Regions from separate parts of the Streptomyces sp. NPDC048623 genome, predicted to be linked through region 2. Evidence: riboswitches for the same ligand, from Rfam matches in the RefSeq annotation. Region 2 holds a riboswitch; each other region holds the start of a gene.
The links. A riboswitch is a leader RNA that binds a small molecule or an ion and turns the genes downstream of it on or off. The one in region 2 is predicted to bind cyclic di-AMP.

Region 1: another riboswitch for cyclic di-AMP. It lies ahead of AB0C73_RS10980 (LysM peptidoglycan-binding domain-containing M23 family metallopeptidase); the one in region 2 lies ahead of AB0C73_RS29765 (M23 family metallopeptidase).
Region 3: another riboswitch for cyclic di-AMP. It lies ahead of AB0C73_RS07570 (C40 family peptidase); the one in region 2 lies ahead of AB0C73_RS29765 (M23 family metallopeptidase).
Region 4: another riboswitch for cyclic di-AMP. It lies ahead of AB0C73_RS14880 (transglycosylase SLT domain-containing protein); the one in region 2 lies ahead of AB0C73_RS29765 (M23 family metallopeptidase).

The regions. Positions count from the first base shown of each region.
Region 1 is NZ_JBEZHV010000006.1:59,726-64,321, forward strand. It holds gene AB0C73_RS10970 (STM4011 family radical SAM protein) at 1-425, shown strand, start outside; gene AB0C73_RS10975 (SGNH/GDSL hydrolase family protein) at 422-1,216, opposite strand; gene AB0C73_RS10980 (LysM peptidoglycan-binding domain-containing M23 family metallopeptidase) at 1,391-2,368, opposite strand; cyclic di-AMP (ydaO/yuaA leader) riboswitch at 2,373-2,561, opposite strand; gene AB0C73_RS10985 (tyrosine-protein phosphatase) at 2,902-3,699, shown strand; gene AB0C73_RS10990 (DUF6126 family protein) at 3,700-3,852, opposite strand; gene AB0C73_RS10995 (helix-turn-helix domain-containing protein) at 3,884-4,483, opposite strand; gene AB0C73_RS11000 (aspartate aminotransferase family protein) at 4,584-4,596, opposite strand, start outside.
Region 2 is NZ_JBEZHV010000026.1:20,274-24,869, forward strand. It holds gene AB0C73_RS29760 (aldo/keto reductase) at 1-880, opposite strand, end outside; gene AB0C73_RS29765 (M23 family metallopeptidase) at 929-2,041, opposite strand; cyclic di-AMP (ydaO/yuaA leader) riboswitch at 2,053-2,200, opposite strand; gene AB0C73_RS29770 (PP2C family protein-serine/threonine phosphatase) at 2,402-3,523, opposite strand; gene AB0C73_RS29775 (MFS transporter) at 3,753-4,596, opposite strand, start outside.
Region 3 is NZ_JBEZHV010000004.1:97,930-102,525, forward strand. It holds gene bioB (biotin synthase BioB) at 1-599, opposite strand, end outside; gene AB0C73_RS07560 (8-amino-7-oxononanoate synthase) at 742-1,980, shown strand; gene AB0C73_RS07565 (ATP-binding protein) at 2,148-2,582, shown strand; gene AB0C73_RS07570 (C40 family peptidase) at 2,610-3,086, opposite strand; cyclic di-AMP (ydaO/yuaA leader) riboswitch at 3,090-3,209, opposite strand; gene AB0C73_RS07575 (hypothetical protein) at 3,604-3,909, opposite strand; gene AB0C73_RS07580 (ATP-dependent Clp protease proteolytic subunit) at 3,917-4,567, opposite strand.
Region 4 is NZ_JBEZHV010000008.1:233,493-238,088, forward strand. It holds gene AB0C73_RS14875 (polysaccharide deacetylase family protein) at 1-720, opposite strand, end outside; gene AB0C73_RS14880 (transglycosylase SLT domain-containing protein) at 881-1,756, opposite strand; cyclic di-AMP (ydaO/yuaA leader) riboswitch at 1,761-1,913, opposite strand; gene AB0C73_RS14885 (hypothetical protein) at 2,400-4,596, shown strand, end outside.

The sequences.
Region 1 (4,596 bases), on a different contig from region 2:
CCGAGCACCGGGAGCACGCCCGGCGGCTGCGCGCGGAACTGCCGGAGCAGGTGTACCTGTGGGTGAACGCGGCCGAGGGCCACACGTACACGGACGCGGAGGCCGCGGACTGGACGGCGCTCGACCCGCTCTTCCCGTACAGCCGGCATCCGCACCCCTCGGCGGGGCTGCCGTGCCGCACCGGCGAGTCGGTGGTCTCGGTGGACGGCGACGGGACGGTACGGCGCTGCCACTTCGTGAAGGCCGAGCTCGGCAACCTCTACGACGGCTCGTACCGGGCGGCGCTGCGGCCCCGGCCGTGCCCGCTGGCCGTGTGCGACTGCCACATCGGCTACGTCCACCTGGAGACGCTGCCGTTGTACGACGTGTTCGCCGGGGGCGTCCTGGAACGCGTCCCGGCGCACATCGCGGCGCACACGCCCTAGAGCGGCATCAGGTCGGGGCGCTTCGCCTCGACGTGGTCGCCGGAGCTCTCGCCGCGCAGTCGGCGCCCGATCCACGGGACCAGGTACTCCTTGGCCCAGTGGATGTCGTCCTTGCGGACCTCCAGGGTGCCGCGCGGCGGCTCCGGGGGCCATGCCTGCTCCGGGTCGGCCGGCACCGCCATGCCGAGGACCTGGGCGGCGCGCAGCGCGACCCGGGTGTGGCCCTCGGGCGAGAGGTGGAGCCGGTCGTCGTCCCAGGCCCGCCGGTCCTGGACGGACTTCAGCGACCACAGGTCGAGCACCGGGCAGTCGTACCGGTCGGCGATGGCCCGTACGTGCCCGTTGTACGTGGCGATCTTGCCGCGCAGGTGCTTGAGCAGGGTCACGTCACGGGTGTCGAAGCCGGTCGTCACCATGACGGTGCCGACGGCCGAGGTGAGGTCGGCCACGGCGCGCTCGAAGCGCTCGGCCACGTCGTCGGGGTCGGTGCCGGGGCGGATGATGTCGTTGCCGCCGGCGCAGAAGGTCACGAGGTCGGGGGCGAGTTCCTTCGCCCGCGGGACCTGCTCCGCGACGATCTGGTCGAGAAGGCGCCCCCGTACGGCGAGGTTGGCGTACCGGAAGCCGTCCTGCTCCGGCAGCTCGTCGGCGAGCAGGACCGCGAAGCGGTCCGCCCAGCCGACATACGTCCCGTCGGGGCCGGGGTCTCCGACGCCCTCGGTGAAGCTGTCGCCGATCGCCGCGTACGACCCGAATGCGTTCTTGTCTGTAGATCTCGAATCGTCTGCCACGGGACCACATCTTTCCCCGCCCTGTGTGACCTACGCGACCGTAAGGAGGGGTTGACGCAGGGTGACATATGCCACCGCTAAAGATTCCGCCAAGCCGGAATACGCCGGTGGCCCGGCATGTGCATGCCGGGCCACGGGGTGTCGGGAGGCTGCCGACGTGACGTCGGACGCCCGTCAGATGCTCACGCCGTGCTGGCGCAGGACGGCCAGCGGGTCGATGTCGGAACCGTAGTCCGGCCCGGTGCGCATCTCGAAGTGCAGGTGCGGGCCGGTGACGTTGCCGGTGGCGCCGGAGAGGCCGATCTGCTGGCCGCCGCTCACGGTCTGGCCGGCGGAGACGGACAGCGAGGAGAGGTGGGCGTACTGGGAGTAGGTGCCGTCGGCGTGCTTGATGACGACCTGGTTGCCGTAGGCGCCGCCCCAGCCGGCGGAGTACACGACGCCGGGGCCGACCGCGTGGACGGTGGTGCCGGTGGAGGCGATGAAGTCGACACCGGTGTGGTAGCCGGAGGACCACATGGAGCCGGAGGCGCGGTACGGGGTGGAGATGCCGCCGCTGACGGGGGCGACCCAGCCGGAGGAGGTGGTGGCGCCGGCCGAGGAGGACGAGGCCGAAGAGGAGGAAGAGGAGCTCGCGGCGGCCGGGGCCGAGGCGCGCTCGCTGCCGCGGGAGGCGCGGGAGGGCGCGGTGTCACCGTTCTTGGCGGAGCTCTTCGGCGCGGCGGCCTTGGGAGCCGGGGCGGCCGGGGCGGCCTTGGCGGGAGCGGCCTTGGCGGGGTTCTTGGCGCCGAGGGTGAGCTTCATGCCGGGGAGGATCAGCGAGGGGTTCCCGCCGACGACCTGGCGGTTGTCGCGGTACAGCTTCTGCCAGCCGCCGGCCAGGTGGTGCTCGGTGGCGATCTTCGACAGGTAGTCGCCGCGCACGACGGTGTAGCTGGTGCCCGCGGCGGCCGGGGCCTTGGCGGGGGTGACGGCGGCGGGCGCGACGGCGGCGACGGCCTGGCGGGCGGCCGGGGCGGCCTGCTCGGCGGCGTGCGCGCCGGTGGCGCCGATCAGCGGGAGGGCGACGACGGCGCCTCCGGCGCCGGCGGCCACGAACCCGCGGGTGATCGGGTTGGCCTTGGTACGGCGGTGCTTACCCTTCGCGGGCATGACGGTTTCCTCTCCGTCGCCTGCGAGGTGAGCTGTCGGGTTCGGACGGGAGATGTCCGGTCGCGCGGTCGCACGACTTCACCCCGAGCCGTCCTTCTTCGAAGGGGCCGGCGTCTTACCTGGGTCCCCCGCTCCTGCCGTTCACGGGTGAGTGCGGATTCCGGTCGGCGGCAGGATTCGGCGGTCCGTCCGGAGTGAGCGCGACGCTAGACGAGCGGGGACGACGGGAACAAGCCACCGGTTCCACTCGATCTCGAATTCCTTGATATCCGCCCGGAATTCCGGTCACCCTCCGTGGATGACGGTCTCTCGATCCCCCTTTGCCGAGGGGAATTTGGAAAAGACGATCAGGCACGGTCCGTCATGTTTATGACGCTGCTCACGCCCGCGAGCCCATCTCCCCTGCAACCAGGGCGCCTTATACCCAATCACTCAATACGGACAGATCGCCCATTCCATCCCGATGGGGTGTCCCTGGGGCCCGCCCGCGATGATGATTGCGCCAGGAACCGATCTCAAGAGCAGGAGCAACCGTGACGCGAGCGACGACCGAGCCCGAACTCACCGGCGTACGCAACTTCCGCGACCTGGGCGGACTGCCGACCGTGGACGGCCGGTCCGTGCGCCCCGGGCGGCTTTTCCGCAGCGGTCACCTGGCGCACGCCACGCCCGAGGACGCGGCCTTCCTCACCACCCTGGAGCTGCACACGGTCTTCGACTTCCGCAACGAGGCGGACCGGCGCATCGAGGGCGCGGACGTGGAACTCCCGGGCGTACGGAACGTGAACATTCCGCTCAACGACCCGGCCGACGGCAAGGAGTTCTGGAAGCTCGTCCGCGACGGGGACCTGGCGCAGCTGCGGGGGATCCTGGGCGACGGCAAGGCGGCGGCCCGGATGTCCGATTCGTACCGGAAGATGATTGTCGCGCGGACCGCCGAGCACAGCCGGATCCTGCACGAGATGGCCGAGGACAGCGTCCCCGCCCTGATGCACTGCGCGGCCGGCAAGGACCGGGCCGGTCTCGCCATCGCCATATCGCTGCTCGCGGTCGGCGTGGAGCGCGAGGCGATCGAGGCGGACTACGTGAAGTCCAACGCCCCGCACCGCCGCTACAAGGTGCAGCGCAGCTCCACCGCCCCGGACGGCATGTCGCCCGAGGTGATGGAGCTGCTCGCGCCGCTGTTCGACGCGCGGGTGGAGTATCTGCGGGCCGCCTTCGGGACCATCGAGGAGACCTGGGGCTCGGTCGAGGCCTATCTGGCGGAGGGCCTGACGCTCGCCCCGGAGACCCGGGAGCGGCTGCGCGCGCGGCTGCTCACGACGGCGTAGCTACTTCGCGCCGCCCAGCGTGAAGAGCAGGTAGAGGAACCCGGCGAAGAGGTGGCCGGCGATCAGGTACGCGAAGAGCCGGAGCACCAGGCCCTTGGGGAACTTGCCGTCGCCGCGTTCCTCGCCGGTGACATCTAGGGACTTCTCGGACATGTCAGCCCTTTCTGGTGGTCAGCGCTGAGGGTCAGCGGCCGTGCGGGGTGCCGTCGCCGAGGCACAGGTCGGCGGCGGGGCTCTGCATGAGCGTGTGGACGAAGAGCACCTCGGCGCCGGCCTGTCCGGCCGCGCCGATCCGGTGCGGGGTGAGCGAGTCGTAGTGCGCGCTGTCCCCGGGGTCGAGGAGGTGCACGGTGTCGCCGAGGGCGAGCCGGACCTGCCCCTCCAGGACGTGCAGCCACTCCTCGCCGGGATGGACGCGCACGATGTCGGCCCGGGTCGCGTACGGGATGTGGACCCGCAGCGCCTGCATGGCCCGGCCCGCGCCGCCGGCCTGCCGGTAGATCCAGCCGTCGGCCTCGACCGGCTCGGAGCGCCCGGCCCGGACGACCGGGTCGCGCTCCGGCGGCGCCTCGCCGAGCAGCTCGGAGACCGTCGTACCGTAGATTCGGGCGAGGGCGAGCAGCATCGGCAGCGAGGGCTGCCGGTTCCCCGTCTCCAGGCGCGACAGATGCGCCGGCGAGAGCCCGGCCCGCTGGGCGGCCGCCTCCAGGGTGAGCCCGCGCCGCCGGCGCAGGGCCCGCAGCTGGGGGGCGACGTCCGGTACGACGTCGGTGACGTGGTCCATGCGTCCATTGCGCCAGGCTTGTGCCTCTGAGGCAACTTTCTTGCCCCAGAGGCAAAACCCCGATGGAGCCGGGCCTCCGGCGGGCCGGCCCGTAAGCCCGCTACCGCTGCGCG
Region 2 (4,596 bases):
GGAGCGCCGGGAGCTGTTCGACCGTACGGGCCGAGGCGATCGGCGCGACGACGGTGGGGCGGGAGGCGAGCCAGGCGAGGGCGACGGTGGCGAGCTCGGCGCCACGGGCCTCGGCGACCGCGTCGAGGGCGGCGAGCACGCGCCGCCCGCGCTCGGTCTCCAGGTGCTTGCCGGCACCTGCGGCCCGGACGCTGTCCACGGCCTTGCCGGCGCGGTACTTGCCGGTGAGGAAGCCGGCCGCGAGGCCGTAGTACGGCACGGCCGCGAGGCCGCCCTGCGCGGCGGCGTCGAGCAGCGGGCCCTCGTAGGTGTCGCGGGAGACCAGGTTGTACTGCGGCTGGAGGGCGACATAGCGGGTGAGGCCCTCGGCCTCGGCGAAGTCGAGGGAGGCGCGCAGCCGCTCCGGGGAGAGGTTGGAGGCGGCGACGGCCCGCACCTTGCCGTCCTTCACCAGCTGGTCCATGGCGGTGACGATCTCCTCCACCGGCACGGACTCGTCGTCGAAGTGGGTGTAGTAGAGGTCGATGTGGTCGGTGCCGAGCCGGCGCAGCGACTCCTCGGCGGCGGCCTTGATGTTCGTGGCGCCCAGGCCCTTGAAGCCGGGGTGGGCGCCGACCTTGGTGGCGACGAGGATGTCGGAGCGGTTGCCGCGGGAGGCCATCCAGCGGCCGATCACCCTCTCGGACTCGCCGCCCTCGTTGCCCGGCGCCCAGGCCGAGTAGACATCCGCGGTGTCGACGAAGTTGCCGCCGGCGGCGGCGTAGGCGTCGAGCACCGCGAAGGACTGTGCCTCGTCGGCGCTCCAGCCGAAGACGTTGCCGCCGAGGGCGAGCGGGAAGACATGCAGATCGGAGGTGCCCAGCTTGCGGAGAGAAGTCATGAGGAGATCAACTCCGCGCGCCGCCACCGCTATTCCGGCGTCCAGGACTCAGACGGACAGGCCCTTGTCCTGGAGCCAGGCCATCGGGTCGATGCCGGTGCCGGACGGGGTGTGCACCTCGAGGTGGAGGTGGGGGCCCGTGACGTTGCCGGTGGCGCCGACGCGGCCGATGGTCTCGCCGGTGCCGACGGTCTGGCCGACGCCGACGGTCATGGAGGAGAGGTGGCAGTACCAGATCTCGGTGCCGTCCTCGAGCTCCAGGACGATCCGGTAGCCGTACGAGCCGGACCAGCCGGCCGACTTCACGGTGGCGCCGTGCACGGCCTTGACCGGGGTGCCGGTGGGGGCGGCGAAGTCCAGGCCGGTGTGGTAGCCGGAGGACCACATGGAACCGGCCTGGCCGAAGGTCGAGGTGATCGTGTACGAGGAGGTCGGCAGCGCGTAGCTGGCGGCGAGCTGGGCCAGGCGCTCGGCCTCGGCCTTCGCCGCCGCTTCCTCCTCGGCCTTCTGCTTGGCCTCGGCGGCCGCCTTCGCCTCCGCGTCGGCCTTGGCCTGGGCGTCCGCCGCGGCCTTCTCCGCCTCGGCCGCGGCCTTCTCGGCGGCGGCCTTCTCCGCGGCGGCCTGCGCGGCGGCGTCGGCGGCGGCCTGCTGCTGCTCGGCCTGCTGGAGGATGCGGGCGCGCAGCGCCTCGCCGGCGTCCGCCGTCGCCGTCTCGGTCCGCGCCTCGGCACCGGAGCCCTGGCCGGCGGTCTCGGTGGTGGTGTAGGTCAGCGCGGTGAGCGGCTGGGTGGCGTTGCCCGCGGTGTCCTCGGCACCGTCCCCGTCGACCGCGTCGATCAGCGCGCCGACGCCCGGCAGGCCGGAGGCGTCGGGCAGGTTGACGTCCGGCAGGGCGATCGAGACCGGCGGCTTCTGCTGCGCGGTGGCCAGGCCGCCCGCGCCGACGGCGGCGATGACACCGACACCGAGGACGGTGGAGGAACGTGCGAAGTTGGAGCGCTGCTTGACGACCCGGTGGCGTCCGCCGGCGCGGCTCTGCGCCCGCAGGGAGTCCTCGGTGGGGTTCCACTCCTCCGCGGCCCCGTCCAGATCGCCGCCCGCCGAGGCGGAGGTGCCGAAGGGGGCGAAGGGGGTTTGCGGAGCAGGGGTGTTGGACGCCACGGAGGCGCTCTCCTTTCCTTCCTTCTCGCCTACCGGGTTAGCTGACGGGTTCGGAGCAGGAAGGTCTCCTACGGACCGTGCCGCACGAGTGCGGTGGGGCCCGATTCACCCCAAGTGGTGGTTCCCCGGTTCCCTTGCGGGATTCGGCGCGTGCGCACGGTGCCGTCTCTTGCGACGGCTGGGACGACCGCGCTGCGTTATCGAACGTTAATAGACACGGCCCCCCGATTCCAAGCCGTTCCCCTTGATCATTAGCTGAATTAGGAGGGAATCGCCCGAGTTGAGCGCCCTTCAGAAAGGAGGAGATTCACAGCAGGAATCTGACGTTGCGTCAGTTGTTATCGCAGGGAGATCCTGCGACTACGCCGTGTCATGGCCGCCGCCCCCACCGTCCGGCGGCACCACACGCATCGTGCGGCGCCGCTCCGGCTGCCCCGCCGCCGGGCGGCTCACCGCGAGCAGCGCCATGTCGTCCGTCGTGTCCCCACCCGTGTGCAGGCGCACATCCGCCACCAGCGCGTCGAGCAGTTCCTCCGGCCCCGGGAAGATCCGCCCGTCGAGCCGCCCCCGCGGGTCGTAGAAGGTCCCCGTCGTGTCCCGCGCCTCCGAAAGACCGTCCGTGTAGAACAGCAGGGTCGCACCCGGCGGATACGGCGACACGTCCGCCCGGTCCGGCAGCACCGCCAGCTCCCCCATGCCCAGCGGCAGCGCGTGCTCCGTCGGCACCAGCGGCCTGACGCCCCCGTCCCCGTACAGCAGCAGCGGTTCGGGGTGCCCGCGGTTGACCACCCGTACGACCTGGTCACCGCCCGGGATCTCGGCGAGCACCGCCGTCGTGAAGCCCTCGAAGGCGTCGAACCCGGTGCGCCTCATGCCCTCCCGGGCCAGCGCCCGTTCGAGCCGCGCCGCGACCCCCTCCAGGGTCGCCTCCAGCTCGGCGGCCTCCCGGAACGCGCCGATGACCACCGCCACCGCCTCCACCGCGTCAAGCCCCTTGCCCCGGACGTCCCCGACCACGAGACGCACCCCGTAGGGGGTCTCCTGGACCGCGAACAGATCGCCGCCGATGAACGCGTCGGCCTGCGCCGCCTCGTACCGCGCCGCGATCTGCAGCCCGCCGATCCGCTCCTCCGGCGCCGGCAGCACCGCCTTCTGCGCCGTCTCGGCGATCACCCGCGCCGAGGCGAGACGTTCCCCGCTGCGCCGCACCACCCGGCTGATGAGCACGGCGAGCCCGGCGACCGTGAGGACCGTCAGGGACTCCGTGACCGCCTGGACCGTGTCGGCCGTGGTGCCGTAGTCGTGCAGCCCGAAGCTCGCCAGGACCGCCGCGATCCCGGTGAGCAGCGTCGTCAGGGTGGAGAAGAAGGGAGCGGCGATCAGCGGCGCCGCCGAGAAGAGAGGCGCCGCGGTGTAGACGGGCGGGGTGAGGAAGTCGTAGGCGACCCCGCCCAGGATCACCAGCGGGGGCAGGGCCCGCAGGAAACGCCGGGCGCCGCGGTACGCGTCCGAGGACGGAGACGTGGACGCGGACGCGGACGGGTGCCGGGAGGCGGACGCGTACCGGGACGAGCCGGGGCCGCCGTCGCCCCCGGGCCCACGCCGCGTTCCCGCTGCTCGCGCCACCCTGTGCTCCCTCCCCGGCCCGGTACATGCGTACGTACGTCCGTGTCGACGGCCGCGGACACCACCGCGACACCTCAGGGTGCCGTCAGCCCGCGCGGGTCGGCGACTCCTCCTCGGCCGACTGGCGTACGGCGGCGGCCGGGCGCTCCGCGAGCCGCCCGCCCCGCGCGAGCGCCGCCATGGCCGCCGCGCAGCCGAGCCCGACCGCGCACAGCACCAGCCACGGCGCCGCCGACCAGCCGGTCGCGTCGAGCAGCACGCCCGTCCCCAGGTTCCCCAGGGTGATGCCGATCCCGCAGACCGTGTTGTAGAGCCCGTAGTGGGTGGCGACCCAGCGCCCCCGGGACAGCGCCACGACGGTGTCCATCTCGTACGGGTAGAGCACCGCGTTCGCCACGGCGAGCACCGCCGCGCACAGCAGCAGCGCCACGAGCGGGCGCCCGAGCGCGGCCGGGACCAGGAACGCCGCGCCCATCAGCCCCAGCCCGAGCACCAGACACCGCTCCCGCGAGAGCCGCGCCCCGCACCAGGCGGTGATCCGTAGCTGCCCGGCGAGCGCCACCAGGGCCGACACCACGAACAGGGCCGTGGTCGCCGCCGTGCCGTCCGCGGCCAGCGGCAGCGCCAGATAGACCTGGAAGGACAGCACGTACGAGCCGGTCATCGCCAGCGAGAACAGCCAGAAGGTGCGGTTCGAGAGCACCGTGCGGAACTGCCCCCGCGCCGCCTCCCCGTCCGGGGCCGGGGTGGCCTCCGGGGCCGGGGTGGCCTCCGCCGCCTCCGCCGCCTTGTGCCGTACGGGCAGATGCCTCAGCTGTACGAGCGTGAGCCCGGCGAACAGCAGCGCCGCCACCCCACACGTCAGCCGGAACGACACCCCTGTCAGGGCCACCCCGACGAGCGGCCCGAGCAGGATGCCCGCCTGGTAG
Region 3 (4,596 bases), on a different contig from region 2:
GACAGACCCGCGCCGTGCGCCTTCTGCACGGTGTCCACCCGGTCCGCGTAGGTGTGGGTGGTGGTGATCTCCCCGTACGTCCCCTCGGACGTGTTGAGGTTGTGGTTGTACGCGTCGGCGCCGGCTTCCTTCAGCCGCTCCGCCTGCCCGTCGGAGAGCAGCCCGAGGCAGGCGCAGACCTCCACGCCTTCGTTCTGCTCCTTGATCGCCTCGATGGTCCTGCCGACCCGCTCGACGTCCCGGTCCGTCGGACCGCGCCCGCTCGCCACCAGACAGACCCGCTTGGCGCCGCCCGCGACACCGGCCGCCGCCGCGGCCGAGGCCTCGTCGGGCTTGAGCCAGGAGTACTTGAGGATCCCGGCCGTGGAGCCGAGCCGCTGCGAACAGTAGGAGCAGTCCTCGGGGCACAGACCGGACTTCAGATTGACGAGATAGTTGAGCTTCACCCGCCGCCCGAACCACTGGCGGCGCACCTTGCCGGCAGCGCTCACCACATCGAGCAGGTCGTCGTCGGAGGTCGCCAGCACGGCGAGCGCTTCTTCACGGGTCGGCGACTCGCGCCGCAGCCCCTTCTCCACCAGCGTGTTCAGCAGGTCCATAAGCGCTGATCCTGGCCTACGGCACACCCCCGGGCCAAGGAGGATCCGAACAAACGACACCGATTCCTGTGTGTGCATGGCCACATCCTGACCTCGACGGGATACGGCTAGGGTCTGTGCGCTGCCTACAAAAGGATCCGTCATGCCGCCGTACGCCGAGGACCCGCTGGACCCCGCCGCGGGGACGGGCGAAGGCCCGCCGGCCCCCGCCGCGGGCACGGGCGAGGGCCCGCGCCCGGCCGCCTTCGACTGGACCGAGGCGGCGGCCCGGCGGCGCGCGGCGGCCGGCCTGGTGCGCACCCTGCGGCCCCGGGCCGCCGAGTCGGACCTGCTCGACCTCGCCAGCAACGACTACCTCGGCCTGACCCACCGCCCCGAGATCACCGAGGCGGCCGCCGAGGCCGCCCGCCGCTGGGGCGCCGGTGCCACCGGTTCGCGTCTGGTCACCGGCACGACCCTGCTGCACACCCGCCTCGAACAGGAGCTCGCCGCGTTCTGCGGCTTCGAGGCGGCCCTGGTCTTCTCCTCCGGCTACGCGGCGAACCTCGCGGCCCTCACCGCGCTCTCCGTACCGGACGGCCTGATCGTCTCCGACGCGGGCAACCACGCCTCCCTCGTCGACGGCTGCCGGCTCGCCCGGGCCGAGACGGCGGTCGTGCCGCACGCCGACCCGGGGGCCGTGGCCAAGACGCTGGCCGCGCACCCCGGCCGCCCGGCGCTCGCCGTCAGCGACTCGGTCTTCTCGGTGGACGGCGACCGGGCGCCGCTCGACGCACTCGCCGCCGTCTGCCGCGAGCACGGCGCGGGCCTGGTCGTCGACGACGCCCACGGCTTCGGCGTGCTCGGCGAGGGCGGGCGCGGCGCGCTGAGCGAGGCCGGCCTCGCGGGCGCCCCCGACGTGGTCGCCACCCTCACCCTGTCCAAGTCCCTGGGCAGCCAGGGCGGCGCCGTGCTCGGCCCGGCCCGGGTGATCGAGCACCTGGTCAACGCCGCCCGCACCTTCATCTTCGACACCGGCCTCGCCCCCGCCGCGGCCGGTGCCGCCCTGGCGAGCCTGCGCCTGATCGGCGCCGAACCGGCCCTCGCGGCCCGGGCCGGCACGGTCGCCCGGACCCTGCACCGGCTGCTCACCGCCGCCGGTCTTTCCGCCGTACGGCCCGACGCGGCGGTCGTGTCCGTGCGCGCGCCGGGCCCGGAGGAGGCGCTGCGCTGGGCCGCCGACTGCCGCGAACTCGGCCTCGGCGTGGGCTGCTTCCGGCCCCCGTCGGTCCCCGACGGCATCTCCCGGCTGCGCCTCACGGCCCGCGCGGACCTCACGGACGCGGAGATCGAGCGGGCGGTGGCCACGATCGTACGGACCGCGCCGCCCGGAGCGCTCTGAGCCCGGACCGTGTACGGCCACGCGTACAAGCGTCTGTGCGGTTCACCGCTTCGGGCGACAGATATCCGTATATCTGGTGGATCGCCGCCCGGGGCGGTGACATCGGTGGCAGGCTGACGCGCATGCAGTCCGGGCGTCGTCGCCCGGCGGGAGAAGGACGGCGTCGCATGGCAGACCAGCAGGAAGCAACCGTCACACTGCCGAGCGACCCGGCCTCGGTCTCCGCCGCGCGGAGGTACGTCGGCGAGGTGCTCACCTCCTGGGGGCTCGGGGACGCGACCGACACCGCGGACGCGATCCGGCTGATCGTCTCGGAGCTGGCGACCAACGCCGTGCAGCACACCTTCGGGCAGTCGCCCACGTTCACCGTCGACGTACGCCTGGAGCGCGACGAGCAGCTGCACATCGGGGTCACCGACAGCCACCCCCGCTGGCCCCGGCGCCTGCCGGCGGCGGTGCAGCAGGACAACGGGCGAGGGATGGCGATCATCCGCTTCCTGACGAAGGAGGCGGGCGGCCGACTGGTGGTGACCCCGACGGCGGAGGGCGGCAAGACGGTGTGGATCACGCTGCCGTGGACGGCGGCGCTGACCCGGGCCTGACCGACCGCCCTCGTCGCACCCTGCCGGTCAGCGCACCCGTCCGTAGAAGACCTTCGAGGTCCAGATCTTGTCGAGCTTCACCCAGGAGCCGGTCTTGGGGGAGTGCCAGATCTTGTTGTTTCCCGCATAGATCCCGACGTGGTAGACGCTTCCCCCGGAGTGGAAGAAGACCAGGTCACCCACCTGCCGGCTGCCCGAGGAGATGTGGCGGGTCTTGTTGTACTGCTGCTGCGCGGTGCGTGGCAGCGTCTTGCCCGCCTTCTTGTACGAGTAGAGCGTGAGGCCCGAGCAGTCGAAGCGGGTGGGGCCCGAGGCGCCGTACTTGTAGGGTGCCCCCTTCTTCGAGGCGGCGACGTTCAGCGCCTTGCTCGCGTAGGAGGTCGCCGCCTGGGCCTCTGGCGCCGCTCCTGGTGCGAGCAGCGTGCCGCCGACGGCGGCGAGGGTGAGAGCCGAGACGGCTCCGGCCCGGGACAGCAGGGACGGGACATGCATGTGCGCAGTCATGCGCAACCCTTCGTCAGCCGCCTGCGAAGGATGACCTGTCGGGTTCGGACCGGCGAAGACGCCCGGCCGCGGCTGCGGCTTCACCCCGAGGATCGCCCCGTACTGCTCGGGCGGCCCGTGTTGCTCGGGTCCTCCACTCCTGCCGGTCCACTCCTGTCGACCAGTCGTCCGGGACGGCGGCAGGACTCGGCGTCCGCCCGGACCGCCCCGCCGTGGGTGGCGGGGGCTTGTCGTCGACAGGGATCTTGACCCACGGCCAGGGCGAAATCCGAGCTGAAACGGCGATATGTGAGGCTCCTCACGACTGATCCATACGGGTGGACAGTCAGCTTTCGTGATCTGAGGAGGTTTGGCCGACGAGCCCGTCACCAGGGGCAGAGCGCCGGATTCGGCCAGATGCGTACACCTGTTGCGCAACTCACCTGAGATCCATGTCGATTCGTCGACTACGCCGAACGAGGGAGCGATTCTGCGGTTCCCGTGCCCCATGTGGACCTCGACACGACACGCGCCGCTGTCAACTCGCCCTCTCTCCGGGCACGGTGACCCGCCCGGAACGCCGCTCGCCGTCCAACACCCGTAGCGCACGCGCCAATGTGTCCGCGTGCACCTCGCTCTCGCCCCGCAGATGCATGAGTGTCAGTGCGTCCCGGAGCGCCGTCGCCCTCCCGACCAGGGCCTGCGCCGCGCGCAGCGCCCCATAGGTATGCGAGGACCTGGATGGATTGATCCTCCCCAGGAGATCGAGGACTTCGAGATACGTGTCGACGAACTCGCCCTCGGCGCGGGTCAGGGCGGGCAGCGGCGGCGGCTCCGGCACCATGGCGGCCTCACTCCTCCCCGGTGGCCGCCGACGCGCGGCGGCTGCGGATCACGTCGTCCACCAGGCCGTACGCGAGGGCCGCGGGCGCGTCGAGCACCGTGATCCGGTCGAGGTCGGCGTCGATCCGCGCCCGGTCCCGGCCGGTGTGTCCGGCGAGCAGCGCGGCGATCAGCTCGCGCTGGCGCAGCAATTCCCGCGCCTGGAGGTCGAGATCGCTGGGCTGTCCCTGCAACGGCTCGTCGAGCGCGGGCTGCTGGAGCACGATCCTGGCTCCCGGCAGGGCGAGCCGGCGGCCCGGCGTGCCCGCCGCGAGCAGTACCGCGGCCGGTCCGACGGCCTGCCCGAGGCAGATGGTCTCCACCTCGCAGGAGACCGTGCTGATCGTGTCGTAGACCGAGGTCATGGCGCTGACCGAGCCGCCGGGCGAGTTGATGTAGAGGCTGATCACCTGCCCGGGCGAGGCGTAGTCCAGGTGCAGGAACTGCGCGATGACGTCATTGGCCGAGGTCTCGTCGATCGGCGTGCCCAGGAAGACGATCCGCTCCTGGAGCAGCTTGGAGTAGGGGTCGAGGGTGCGGGTGCCGAAGCTCGTGCGTTCGGTGAACTCCGGAAGGACGTACCGCATGGTGCTCCGCGTGCTGCCGTTCATGGCCTTCATGGCACTCCTCCTTCTGTAAAAAATGTACA
Region 4 (4,596 bases), on a different contig from region 2:
TTCGCCGCCGCCGTCGTGGAAGAGGATCGTCGGGCCGTTGGACAGCTCGCTCTTCACCGTGTTGACGATGACGCCGGCTCCCGGCCGCTCGAAGTCCTTGGTGTCCACGTTCCAGCCGAGCGGGCGCATGCCCTCGCCCGCGGCGAGCTTCCGGCTGTCCGGGGTGAACGCACCGCCCGGCGCCCGGTAGTACTCGATCTTCGCGCCCCCGGCGGCCTCCTCGATCAGGCGCTTGGCGTCGAGGATCTGCTGCTTCTGGTACGCGAACGGCTTGCGGTCCATGGTCGTGTCGTGGTCCATGGTGTGGTCGCAGAGCTTGTGCCCCTCGGCGACGACCCGCTTCACCAGCTGGGGGTACTCCTTGGCCCGCTGCCCGACGATGCAGAACACGGCCTTGACGTCGTTCTCCCTGAGGACGTCGAGTATCTGGGGCGTCCACCGCGGGTCGGGACCGTCGTCGATGGTGATGTTCACCGCCTTCCCGCCCGCCTCGGCGGCGTGCACGATGCTCTCGGGCACCTTCACCGGCGTCACCTTCGCCGGGCCCTTGCCCTCCTCGGTGGGCGGCACCTGCCGCTCCTGCCCGGCCCCGGCCCCCGCCCCTGACGACGCCTCGGCCTCACTGTCCGTCAGTACGGCGGTCCCCCAGGCCGCCAGACTCAGTGCGACCGCCGACGCGACGGCGGCTATGTGCGCCGTGTACTTGCCCTTCAGCCCCATGTGGTGCCCACTCCCCGATTCTCCTGACGACTCCCGCAGGAGAGGACGGAGAAGACGCCCGGACGGTTTCACGGGTTTCGGGCGGGGTTTCGGGCGGGGTTTCGGGCGGACGCCGCCCGCGGGTGCCGGTGGGTCCGGCACCCGCGGGCGGCGGGTCCCGTCAGTAGGCGCCGAAGACGTTGTCGATGGAGCCGTAGCGGTCGGCGGCGTAGTTGCAGGCCGCGGTGATGTTGGCGACCGGGTCGAAGGGGTCGAAGGAGGTGCCGGCGACGTGGTAGGCGCGGAAGGTGGGGTCGATCACCTGGAGCAGGCCCTTGGAGGGGGTGCCGGCGAGGGCGTTGGAGTCCCAGTTGTTGATGGCCTGCGGGTTGCCGGAGGACTCGCGCATGACGTTGCGGTAGATGCCGTCGAAGGTGCCGGGAATGCCCTCGCGGGCCATGATGTCGAGCGACTCGCGGATCCAGCCCTCGAGGTTGTCGGCGTACGTGTACCCGGCGGACGTCGCGGAAGCGGCGGAGGTGGCGGAACCGGCCGAGGTCGCGACGGCCTGGACCGTCTTCGACCGGACCGTCTTCACCGGGGCGGAGGCGGCGGCACCGGTGGCGGCGCCGCTCTTGCGGGCACCGGCCTTGACGGCACCGGTCTTGGCGGCGACGGCCTTTCCGGAGACGGAGAGCTTCTGGCCCGGGTGGATGAGGCGCGGGTCGGCGCCGACGACGCTCCGGTTGTCCTTGTAGAGCTTCTTCCAGCCGCCCCGGACCCCGTGCTTCTGCGCGATCTTGTAAAGCGAGTCACCGGCGACGACGGAATACGTCAGCGGTGCCGCCTTCACGGCCGCCGGGGCCGACTGCACGGTGATCCGAGCCGTCTGCTTTGCCACTGCGACGGAGGTTTCGGCCTGCGGCGTCGCCGCACCGGCCGTGGTGGCACCGGCCAGGGGCAGCGCGAGCGCGGCGCTGCCGGTGAGGCCGACGAGGGCGATGCCGCGGGCGAGCGGGGTGTTCTTGGGGCGACGGTGCTTGCCGGGTCCACGCATGGCGAGTTCCTCTCCTTCGCCTGCGAGGTGAGCTGTCGGGTTCGGGCAGGAGATGCCCGGCCGCGCGCAGCGCGGCTTCACCCCGAGCCGTGCCCGGAGACCGGGACCGGCGGCAAACCTGGGTCCCCCGCTCCTGCCGGAAGGGTGTGAGTGCGGTCGACCGGGCGGCGGCAGGATTCGGCGTTTCCGTCCGGTTTCGGGGCGACCGTATGCGAAGACAAATATCGAAAACAAGGCAGGAATTCATCACACGGAATCGATCTACCGATAAACACGAAAGGATCATTCCGGACGTTTCCCGCGACCCCTTCAACCCTTTTCCGGCCACCCGTTCCTGACGCTTCGACAGCATTCCGGAAGCCTTGCCGCGGCCGAAATGCCGTGACCCACATCACCCGCTCCAGCTGACCGCCATTCTGGCGATAATTACCCCCTTCAGGAATCACCTCGGCATTCCGGTATTCGGTACTCATAGTCGGACATAGTCCGTTTTGCCCCACGCCCTGAGCACCAGAACCGGCCACACCTCCCCCGCCGGGCAACCCCGTCTCTCCCTCCCCCGTCCTCCCGGGGCAGGAAGGGCCCGGCGTACCGGGGGTGCCGGTGGCCCGTGTCGACGAGAACGATCGTGAGGAAGAGCACTTTGATACGTGTCACACGCGGCGTGACCACCGCCGTGACGCTTCTGGCCCTGGCGGGTGTGTCGCCGGGGCTCGCGTACGGACAGCCGGCACCGGACGGGACGGCGGTCGCCGCGGCGCCGCGACTGCCCGAGGGATGGCGGATCGTCGGGGCCGGTGCGGAACGGCAGTTGGTGTGGACGGCCGGGGAGGCCGTGCCGATGGGCAACGCCCGGGTCGAGTTCCGGGACGGCGGGCGGCTCCTCGGCCATCCGGTGGCCGGGCCGGACGGGCGGACGTTCCGACTCCCGCTGGAAGACGCGCAGTTGGGGGATGCGAGGCTGAGCGTGACGGCGGGCGGACGAAGGCTCGACGCCTCCGCCGACGCCGCCGACCACGCCGGACCCTCCGCCGCCGCCCCGCGTCTGCGGCCCCAGGCCCCGGCGGCACGGCCCGAGGCCCCGCTGCCCGCCAACCCCGTGGACCCGGGCGCGCCCGGCCCGTACCGCACCGTCGCCGGCGAGTACGCGCTGAAGCCCGTACGGCTGCCCGGCTTCCCCGAGCCGGTCGAGATGCGGGCCGCGGTGGTGGCGCCGGCCGGCGCGCCGGGGAAGCGCCCGGTGGCGCTGTTCCTGCACGGGCGGCACGGCACCTGCTACAAGCCCGGCAGCGACCAGGAGTCGGGCGCGTGGCCCTGCCCGGCGGGCATGCGGCCCGTTCCCAGCCATCAGGGGTACGGGGCGGCGCAGCGGCTGCTCGCCTCGCAGGGGTACGTGACGCTGTCCGTGTCCGCGAACGGCGTCAACGGGCAGGACCACCAGGCCGACGACGGCGGCGCGCAGGCCCGTTCCTCGCTGGTGCGGCTGCACCTCGCCCGCTGGGCGGAGTGGGGTGCGCACACCGACAAGGCGCCGGCGGAGGTGCGGAAGGCGGCTGCCGCCGCCGATCTCTCCCGCGTCCTGCTCGTCGGCCACTCGCGGGGCGGCGAGGGAGTGAACCGGGCGGCGCTCGACAGCCTGTCCGCGCCGCCCGCCGACCAGGACGGCTACCGGGGTCCGGTGCGCTGGAAGATCCGCGGCGACGTCCTCATCGGGCCGACGATCTTCGGCCAGAACCCGGTGCCCGACGTGCCGTCGATGACGATCCTGCCCGGCTGCGACGGCGATGTGTCCGACCTCCAGGGGCAGATGTACCTGGACGGCACGCGCGGGGTCGGCCGGGGCACGGCGCTGCACAGCGCGGTGTACGTGGTCGGCGCCAACCACAACTTCTTCAACAGCGAGTGGACGCCTGGCCAGGCGCAGGCGCCGGCCGTGGACGACTTCGGGTCGGGGTGGGGATCGGGGCCGGGCGAGGACGAGCCCGACCCGGTCTGCTCCCCCGGTACCCGTACGCGACTGACCGCCCCGCAGCAGCAGACCGCGGGCGCCGCCTACATCGCGGCGGCGGCACGCCTGTTCGTGGCGGGCGACGACCGGGTGCGGCCGCTGCTCGACGGCAGCGGCAGGCGGGCGCCGTCGGCCGGTCCGGCCCGGGTCCTCACCCATGCCGTCGGTGCGGGCCGCACCCCGGCCTTCGTGCCCGGCTCGCCGGACGCGGGGGCGGCACTCGCCGTGTCGGGCGCGGGCCGGCTGTGCGCGCAGATCGACACCGACGCGGCCCGGTCCTGTCTGTCCCCCGACGAGGGGTCCCCCGACGCGGGCGGCAGGTCCCCGCACTTCGCGTTCTGGGAGACCTCGCCCGAGCCGGGGCGCGACGCCGTGGCCCTGCGGTGGAGCCGTAACGGCACGCCGGTCACGGTGCGTTCTGCGCGGCCGGTGTCCCTCGCGGGCGCCGAGTCCCTGGCCCTGCGGGTGATCGTGCCGCCGAACAGCCGGGGCACCGATCTCGACGTGGCCGTGACCGACGCCGCGGGCCGCCGCGCGAGCCTCGGCCGGGTGCGGGTGGACGGGCTGCCGGGCAGTGGGCGCACCTCCTCGTACTGGGCGCGCGAGGTCCGCGTACCGCTGGCCCCGGCCGCGCGGGCGCACCTCGACCTGGGCAAGACCGCCGCGCTCGTCCTCACCCCGCGCACCGCCGCCGGCCGCGCGTGGCTCGTGGACTCCTGGGCCTGGCACCCCGGTCTGCCGGCGGTGCGCCCGGCCGCGCTGCCGCGTGTCGACATCGGCCGGCTCACGGTCGACGAGGGCGACTCGGGCGTACGGACCTACCGTGTGCCGG